Regions from separate parts of the Paenibacillus sp. EKM211P genome, predicted to be linked through region 2. Evidence: riboswitches for the same ligand, from Rfam matches in the RefSeq annotation. Region 2 holds a riboswitch; each other region holds the start of a gene.
What was found. Region 2 has a riboswitch for cyclic di-AMP ahead of G9G57_RS13940 (TrkH family potassium uptake protein). Riboswitches for the same ligand answer to the same signal wherever they lie in the genome.

Region 1 (2,201 bases), on a different contig from region 2:
TTAAGTCCATTCGTAATCGCAGCCGCTATTTATTTTGTAATGACATTCAGCTTATCTAAGCTGTTGGGTTTATGGGAAAGGAAGTTGAGAGCCAGTGATCACCGTTAAACAACTGCGTAAATCATTCGGTAAGAATGAAATTTTAAAAGGCATTGATATAGATATCGCCAAAGGTGAAGTAGTCGTCATTATCGGCCCGAGTGGTTCGGGGAAAAGTACGTTTTTGCGTTGTATGAATCTGTTGGAACAGCCAACAGAAGGGGAAATCTTGTTTGAGGGTGAGCCGATTACGGCCCGTGGTCATAATATTAATGCGACTCGGGAGAAGATGGGGATGGTTTTCCAACATTTTAATCTGTTTCCGCATAAAACAATACTGCAGAATCTGACGCTTGCACCAACGCAGGTGAAGAAGCAATCGGGGAAAGAAGCGGAGAAAATTGCGTTGGAGCTCCTGCGGACCGTGGGTCTTGAGGATAAGAAGAATACCTACCCGAACCAGTTATCTGGCGGTCAAAAGCAACGTATAGCGATAGCACGTGCTCTCGCCATGCAGCCGCACGTAATGCTGTTTGATGAACCTACCTCTGCCCTGGACCCTGAAATGGTTGGAGAGGTTCTGGATGTGATGAAGAAGCTCGCTGAAGGCGGCATGACGATGGTGATCGTGACGCATGAAATGGGCTTTGCTCGTGAGGTAGGAGACCGAATCATCTTTATGGACAACGGTCAAATTATAGAGCAAGGTACGCCGGAGCAAGTTTTCGGAACTCCAAGCCATGATCGTACCCGTGATTTTCTGGCTAAAGTGCTGTAAGAAAATGCTTTTATGAATTATTGACAAAGCCCTCTCGTGATGATATTTCACGGAGGGCTTTTCTCCTTTTGTCACCATATCTCCATATTTTCGTAACAAAAAACCGATTTTTGATGACAAAATTGTAATGGATATAGTATGATGTTCAAGATTCCCAACATTTTCATGCAGATAAGGTTACAAAATTGTGATATTATGCAGTAAGCCAAAACTTACCGGGGCAGCAGCAATGATAACAATTACTCAGGTGCTGGGCTCAAACCATGGGAAGTGCGGGGGACGTAACAACGGCAATTATTCCAATGCGTCATATAGATGTTGTGGAATATGCCTAGGGGTGAATTGCACAAGCATAGGGCTTCTCCTGAGTCCGAATCCGACAGCTAACTTCGCAGGCATAACAGAGGAGGTACATATCTTTGAAACACTTAAAACATATTGGAAAAACCATGAAATTTGCGGTGCTTGCCGCAGCGATTGCAGGATTGGCACAGACAGCTGGAGTAGCAAATGCTGCTTCGCTTCATACTGCCAAAGAAGGCGATACTTTCTTTTTGCTTGCTCAACGTTATGGGGTATCGGTAGATGACTTGACGAAGGCTAACCCGGATATTGCGTCCAACAACATATATGCAGGTCTACAAATTAAAATGCCAGACGAAAAAAGTGTGAAGGCGGCTTCGGATTCGAAACCACAGCTTCTTACGGAGAAAGCACCAGCGAATGAGAGGCCAACAATTGAAGCATGGGGCAAAACATTCAATTACAGTAAAGTTGTTGATGTTAAAGCAACAGCATATTCAGCCGCAGCTGATGAAAATGGCAAATGGGGTGCAGTCGATTACTACGGTAATCCGCTTAAACTGGGTACAATTGCAGTAGACCCGAAAGTCATTCCTATGGGAACAAAGGTGCTAGTTACAGGCTATTCCCATCCCGGCTTGCCAGACCATTCTTTTGTAGCCGTTGCCCGTGATCAGGGCAGCGCTATTACCGGAAAGCGGATTGATATCTTTATCCCTGGCAACAAATCATTCGTGAACGACTTCGGCTTCCAAAATGTGAAACTGTACGTTATTGATAAATAGCATTGTGCATATATTTGATTTCATTAAACATAATATATATTATGTAAACTTAATATTATAGCACACAACATATAACTGGGACGACTTCTTATCAGTACGGTCGTTTATCGCTAAAAAAGGCTGTCTTACAAGCAGAAGCATTCTGCTCGTCAAGGCAGCCTTTTTACGTTGTTGGTATATACGAGGCTTAGACATACTGTTATTTTCGTTCCGATGTGTGAAGTAGCCGGGGGACTGTGACAAACTTGTAGCCCTTAGCTTTTAAAGAGTGGATTAGACCCGGCAAAGCTTGGACA
Region 2 (2,201 bases):
ATGATGATAAAAAACTGCGTAGCCTGCCGCAAGCCTGCAATGTCCAGCGTGTTGGCACCTGCGGTGCGAGGGGTAACGGACTGGAATAAAGAACCCAGCAGTTTACCACCCCAATCAAGCGAGCCAAGCGTCTTCGGATTCGTAAACTCAAATACAAAAATGACAAGCGTCCCGACGACAATCAGAGCAGCTGTCATGCTGAGTACCACCTTGGTATGCAAGGATAGTCTCTTACGCTTGCGGTAATCTGCCAGGTCTGACATCACTACAAAACCAATGCCACCCGAAATAATGAGGAACATGGCTGTAAAATTAACAATCGGATCATATACATAACCTGTCAGGCTGCGAAATTCACCGAATAAATCAAAACCAGCATTATTAAACATGGAAATAGCATGCCAAATCCCAAAATAAATCGCCCTGCCTACAGGCATATCAAACGACCAGCGAATCGAAAAAATGATTGCACATACGCCCTCAATCATCAGCGAGTACCATAGCACCTTGCGGATCAATCCGACAATTCCTTCGACAGAGGTCTGATTCATCGCTTCTTGCAAAATAAGGCGCTCCCGCAAGGAAATCCGACGCTTGAACACCAGCGCGATCAAGGTAGCCATAGTCATAAAGCCAAGTCCGCCAATCTGAATCAGCGCAACGATGACAATTTGACCAAAGGTTGTAAAAAAGAGCCCTGTATCCTTAACGACAAGCCCAGTTACACAGGTCGCGGAAGCGGCAGTAAACAAAGCGTCTATAAACGCAAGTGGTTTTCCTGTTGTATTAGAAATGGGCAGCATTAACAATAAACTACCTATTAGAATGATAATGGCAAAGCCTGCAACGAATATTTGCGGTGGAGAAAGCCGAAGCCAGCTTGCATTGGGATTCATTTATTCATCACTTCTCCTCCTTGGTGAACTATGAGCATGGAGATCGCTGAGCTCATAAAATCACCAATTCTTTTCAGTTTCTTTTATAAATCAGAAAAGTATCCGCAAAGCGGGATACTTTTGCCTTTCAATACTCACTACACTTTATACGTAACTACCTCATGGAACGTTTGATGACTTTAAGGCGGGCAGCAGCGAAGCGGTCCATTTGAATCTGGAGAAGCGATAGCGCTCGCCTTTGACTCTGAATTTTACCCTTATCAAGGTCTAGAAAATCAAAAAAATTCAGTGGCAACAGCGATTGGAAGATCAAATGGAACGCGCAGCGTCCTTAACTCAGCAAACTTTTATTCACACTTATACACACAAAAAAAGACACCGGAAAACCGAGTGCCTGACTTGGTTCCTGCCCACAGCCTACGAGGTTAGCTGACGGATTCGGGCAGCACAGTATGCCCTATTTACACTTCCGATCCATCAGGATCGGCTGTAAAATTCACCCCAGTAACATGGTTCCCCCGTTTTCTCACAGAAATTCGGCTTAAATGTATGTCATTACCCATATATTTCATAGGCATTGCCTCAAGATTATAATCCTTCTCTATCCAGATCACAAAACCGATTTCGCCGAAAAAACGTGAAATTGGCTTTAATTTGCGATTGGGCATCGCTTAATCACAGCTTATCTAATTTTATTAAAACTTTAAAGTGCTTTCACTCTGTTTTCATGAATATCGCTGGTCTGTTGGCGGGAACCTGTGCAGTATGATATCTTTAATGGATGTTCTTATTTACAGATTAAGGAGGAAACTCATGAATCCTATCGGGAAACCGGTCGTGCTCACGGCCAACTTCAAAAAATTAGGCTTGCTGGGCGGGGTTGGCCTGATTTGCTTTTTTATCTTTCAATTGCTTATTCCCTCGCTTAGCAATCCAAGTCCGGAATCATTGATGAATGCAAAGGTCATCAGCAAACAAGAAGCGATCGTACACGCCCTGGACTTTGCCCGTTCCGAGCTGGGCTATACGGAATCACAGCCAGAGAAGCCTGTCGTGACCTATCAGGCTGAAACAGATTTGTACGGTTATTTATCCAGAGAAAAACTGCTTCAAGCGTACGATCGTACATGGAAAAAAAATTATCCTTATGAAACCTTTCGGGTTGATTTGCCTGACTCCTCAGCGAAGGGCAAGCTGCAAATTCATGTGGATTTATCCACTGGGAAGGTCGTTAGCTTTAAGCGGATCACCTCCAGCACCAATTACACACAGGCTGATGTTTCTACAGATGAACAAGCACGAAGC
Region 3 (2,201 bases), on a different contig from region 2:
GGTTGCTGGGAAATCCCAAAATTTCGAGCCCCTGTTCATGATACTGGTCATATAGCTCTTGTAGCGCCTTGTACTGGGGGGTTAAGCCACATTTGCTGGCAGTATTCACGATAAGAAGAACTTTCCCTTCGTATGTGGATAACGGAATTTGTGCCCCTTGTAGGGTCTGTGCATCATATTTATATACGCTCATGATATCCCTCCTAATTAAATATTCTACAATTAAATTGTGAACAATTCAACAAGGGGTTGCAAGTCCAGAAGAGTCTACAGACATTGTGCATTGTAAAATCGTCTTTTGTTCAAAACGGTAAATCGCACTTCAAATGGAGCAAATTGAGGTGTTTCTTCTCATAAAAAAGGCTTCATTCGATAATTATCTAGTACATATAGCGCATTTTCTTTCTTTTTTATAAATAAAGGGCAACCGTACCATACCCTACGCCAATATTGACATGCCTTTCATTTTCAAAAAGAGGTGAAATACAGAGTTTTAGAGAGATACGAGAAGCATAGGTTGGTTGTAAGCGTTATCCTTAATCTTCTATGCTCTAAAGGGTGATTTATAGCCTTGCCGTTGAGCTTTACAGTCTTCCTTGCACGGGTGTATGATTCAAGACGTAATTTCAAATTAACAACAATGAAGCAACAACGAATTGTCTAAAGCGCTGAATTTTGCAGTTGCAAAAGCGGGGGAACCAACGAGTATATACGGCTTTGCAAGCCGTGTGTCTCATGGGGTGAATTTTCCGGCCAAGTGCCGTAAATAGGGCGACTCTCACGTCCGAATCCGACAGCTAACCTCGTAAGCGTACAGGGAGAGGCAACAAACCGCCGTGTGCAGCCATGGTTTATTTTATCATGGAATGTATGAAGCCGGAGGAAGCCTTTTTCCTTCGGCTTCTTTTTGTTGTCTTTTTATACCGGGAGAGGAGCTACTGATGGAAGGTCGGTTAATTATTGTCACTGCACCGAATGAAGCGGGCAGAAGTTTTGTGAAATTGCTTATGTTCAAAAAATTGGCGTTTGCAGTTCTCACAAATAGCACCCAGGAGGAACGACAGCTTAAAAAAATGGGTGTGGAGCACATTGTGCGCATCAATACGATGCAAGCGGGAAAATGGAATTTTCCTAAAAAAGAAATTGGTAGTGTGTATTTGTTCGAAAACAGCTTGAATCTAACTTGCCGTTTCCTGCAAATATGTCGGCCACTAACATCAGAATTGATCTATGTTATTACGCACGGCTGTAATCCACAAGGAATTTATCGGGGATTGGGAGCGGACCATGTGATCTACACATTGAACGGAGAGGTGGGTTTCCTGCTGAACGGATAAGCACTTATAACATAGCTGGTTTATGATTTTATGATGGAATCAAAAGGGCAATCTGAAAAGCGATACGGAGGGTATGAACATGATGGATTTATACATGCTGCTCGTAATGGCTGTGAGTTATGGAGTGATACTGCTGTTTGTACGCTGGTGTGATGCGCAGACCTCAAAAGGAGGGCGAAGAGGATGATCGTTGTGCTAGGACTTACGGCTATTGTGTTCGTGTATTTAATCTACGCACTCCTGAATCCTGAAAAATTCTAGTCAACTATAGGATCGAGCAGGCGGGAACAGCAGATCAAGAATGCAGCATCAGAGATGCAGATTTTCGCAAACGTGTGCACTCAATGGATGGTCTGAATCAGGTCTGTTGTTCCAAATGCAGGGGCATTTTAAGGAGGAATAGAGGATGGAGCTACTGCAAATTGGGATTGTGATCATCATATTGTTGCTCTTGGTAAAGCCGATGGGCACCTATATGTATCACGTATTCTCGAATGAACCGAATCGGACGGATCGTATTTTTGGTGGAACGGAAAAGCTGATTTATAAGGCTGTAGGTTTGAAGAAACAAGACAGCATGCGCTGGACCACGTATGCTATGAGTTTCATTGCAACCAATGTGGTGCTTGTGGGGATCAGCTACCTGCTATTGCGCTTGCAGGCTATACTTCCGGGCAATCCGGTTGGGAACAGTAATATGGAAGCATCATTGGCCTTTAATACAGTAATCAGCTTTATGACCAATACGAATCTCCAACATTACAGCGGAGAAAGCGGGCTTACGTATCTGACACAGATGGCGTTCGTCACGATGATGATGTTTACTTCGGCTGCTTCGGGGTTTTCGGTTGCTGCGGCTTTTAT
Region 4 (2,201 bases), on a different contig from region 2:
ACCTCTAGGTCAATTTCATTCTGCGGATGACGTCGTCTGGCTTCCTCGGCAATGGCCCGGACAAAATCGGAGCCTGTGCCATGTCCGCATCTTTCGGGATGCATTCCAAGACCCAGCCGGGTCACACCGACCATAGGGAAATATTGAGCAAATCCCGTCAGCTCATTCTCTTCGTCCAGGACCGCAACATATTGCTCTTGGCGAAGCGTGGGACTTCCAAATTCGACTTCAAGTGCCTTCATTTGTTCCCAGGGAAGCCAGCCGTATATGTTGTAGGGGGGATCATAGCGCCACTCACAGATTTCAGCCGCTTGATGCTCGTCCATCGGTACGATCCGGTAGTTGGATATTGAGGCCGGCACTTTTCCATTCCTCCTTATGCAGGTACTTCAATCATTAACCACAGATTGTAGACAAGTTGTAGGAGAATGGCAAGCGTGTTTATTTCGTACCTAAGTCGGGTATACATTCAATAAGAAGGATTTACTGCTCATATGCTCCCCCAGCGGTGACGGTAAAACCGACGATGTTCGCTAAAATTGAAACCTTTTGAGGTGTCAGTTCGTCAGTAATGATAATCATTGCTGATGTAGTGGACATAAAAAACCGCAATTCGATTCCGGCCAGAATCAAATTGCGGCTAGGGTTAGCTTGCTGTGCGGTAGTTATTCTACGTTGTCGTCATCAGGAATATCTGAAGCTACAGAATGGTAAGCGTCTGTGCTCATAATTCTTTTTGCACCGACATAACGGTTAGCGTAATAATTTTCGTTCAGTGAGCTAACTACTACACCACGTGAAGTCGAGGAGTGGGCGAATTTCCCTTCACCTACGAAGATACCTACATGGGAAACGCCTCTTCCTGTGGTGTTGAAGAACACCAGGTCGCCTGGTCTCATTTCATCGCGGGATACAGAAGAACCCATTTTGAATTGTGATCCAGATTGATGCGGCAGTTTAATTCCCAGTTTGTTGAATACATACATTGTGAAGCCGGAGCAATCGAATCCCTCGAGTGTAGTGCCTCCGCTTCTGTAGTTCGTTCCTTTGGCATCTTGGATGACCTGGTCCATCTTAGAGTCTGCAAATGCACTGCTGCCACCGAATGTAAAAGATGTAAAGGCAATGGCGAGACCCATGGCTGCGATCGTTAGCTTCTTCTTCAAAAAAAATATACCCCTTCCAATGCCTGCGAGGTTAGCTTAAGGATTCGGTAGAAGGTTCCCCTATGACCACTCTGTTGCGAGATCAATTCACCCAAACTGGTTCCCCCGCTTCCTAGGTGCCAGGAATTAGGCTTAACTTAAGATGTGCACCTTGGAGAGCAGTATTCACGACAACGATGTTTTTAAGATAAAGGTTACAATAAAGATTACAAAGTTGTTACTATCAGTTCACTGCGATTATTGTAACAAAGACAGCAGGCTTTGGCAAATGTTTCATCGCAAAAAGTTACAAAAAAAATCTGTTCCTAACGCTCCAGGAACAGATTCTGTTAACAGTATTCAGTTATGTGCTGTTTGCACGGGAAAGAAAAAAGTTTTTTCGACAGCTGAAAATACAGGAGAGAGCATATTGTGAGGGGTTAGCCTCTGCTGGAGATATCGATGTGCCATAGCCGATACTGTGAACTGATATGCCACAGCCTGACCAGACTGGTAACAAAATGATACGATTGCTGGAGAATCAGCGCCAACATACCCGTCCAAATCATCGCCACGGTGCCAAATAGACCGAAAACTAGCAACACACAAGTACCGAGCAACAGGGATACACCAACAGCCGGAAGAAGCTGGCGAAAGAAGGCAAGCAGGGAGGATAGTATGGCGTGACCACTGACAGTGCCCAGCTGCATATACAGGATGCACTGCCGAATGACCCAACCGTAAGCTATCCACCCCATGGCATAGGGCAACAAATGCAGCAGGTAAGAGGAAGATTGCAACGTTCCTACTACAATAGGATAGAGTCTCGGTACCACCCAAAAGGCGGGAAGCAGCAGCAAACCCAACTCGATGATGTAATACAATAGCGATGACATACCGTGGCGTTTCATCCCCTTGAAGAAGGACAGGCTTTGCGGTTCAGACGCATCGGTATGCAGGCTTTGATATATGCCAGCTCTAATGAAGGGAGTGATTAGTATGCGCAATACGGTCGCCCCTAGTAATATCCACAAGTACACATGTACTTCCCGGCTG

Region 1: another riboswitch for cyclic di-AMP. It lies ahead of G9G57_RS20385 (3D domain-containing protein); the one in region 2 lies ahead of G9G57_RS13940 (TrkH family potassium uptake protein).
Region 3: another riboswitch for cyclic di-AMP. It lies ahead of G9G57_RS07985 (hypothetical protein); the one in region 2 lies ahead of G9G57_RS13940 (TrkH family potassium uptake protein).
Region 4: another riboswitch for cyclic di-AMP. It lies ahead of G9G57_RS24700 (C40 family peptidase); the one in region 2 lies ahead of G9G57_RS13940 (TrkH family potassium uptake protein).

What each region holds. Positions count from the first base shown of each region.
Region 1 is NZ_JAAMNS010000016.1:99,562-101,762, forward strand. It holds gene G9G57_RS20375 (ABC transporter substrate-binding protein/permease) at 1-108, shown strand, start outside; gene G9G57_RS20380 (amino acid ABC transporter ATP-binding protein) at 95-817, shown strand; cyclic di-AMP (ydaO/yuaA leader) riboswitch at 1,061-1,230, shown strand; gene G9G57_RS20385 (3D domain-containing protein) at 1,237-1,905, shown strand; gene G9G57_RS20390 (polysaccharide deacetylase family protein) at 2,105-2,201, opposite strand, start outside.
Region 2 is NZ_JAAMNS010000008.1:131,312-133,512, reverse strand. It holds gene G9G57_RS13940 (TrkH family potassium uptake protein) at 1-896, opposite strand, end outside; cyclic di-AMP (ydaO/yuaA leader) riboswitch at 1,296-1,448, opposite strand; gene G9G57_RS13935 (CPBP family intramembrane glutamic endopeptidase) at 1,710-2,201, shown strand, end outside.
Region 3 is NZ_JAAMNS010000003.1:401,921-404,121, forward strand. It holds gene G9G57_RS07980 (glutathione peroxidase) at 1-193, opposite strand, end outside; cyclic di-AMP (ydaO/yuaA leader) riboswitch at 657-828, shown strand; gene G9G57_RS07985 (hypothetical protein) at 942-1,337, shown strand; gene kdpF (K(+)-transporting ATPase subunit F) at 1,521-1,598, shown strand; gene kdpA (potassium-transporting ATPase subunit KdpA) at 1,744-2,201, shown strand, end outside.
Region 4 is NZ_JAAMNS010000026.1:16,352-18,552, forward strand. It holds gene G9G57_RS24695 (GNAT family N-acetyltransferase) at 1-362, opposite strand, end outside; gene G9G57_RS24700 (C40 family peptidase) at 666-1,166, opposite strand; cyclic di-AMP (ydaO/yuaA leader) riboswitch at 1,172-1,309, opposite strand; gene G9G57_RS24705 (hypothetical protein) at 1,586-2,201, opposite strand, start outside.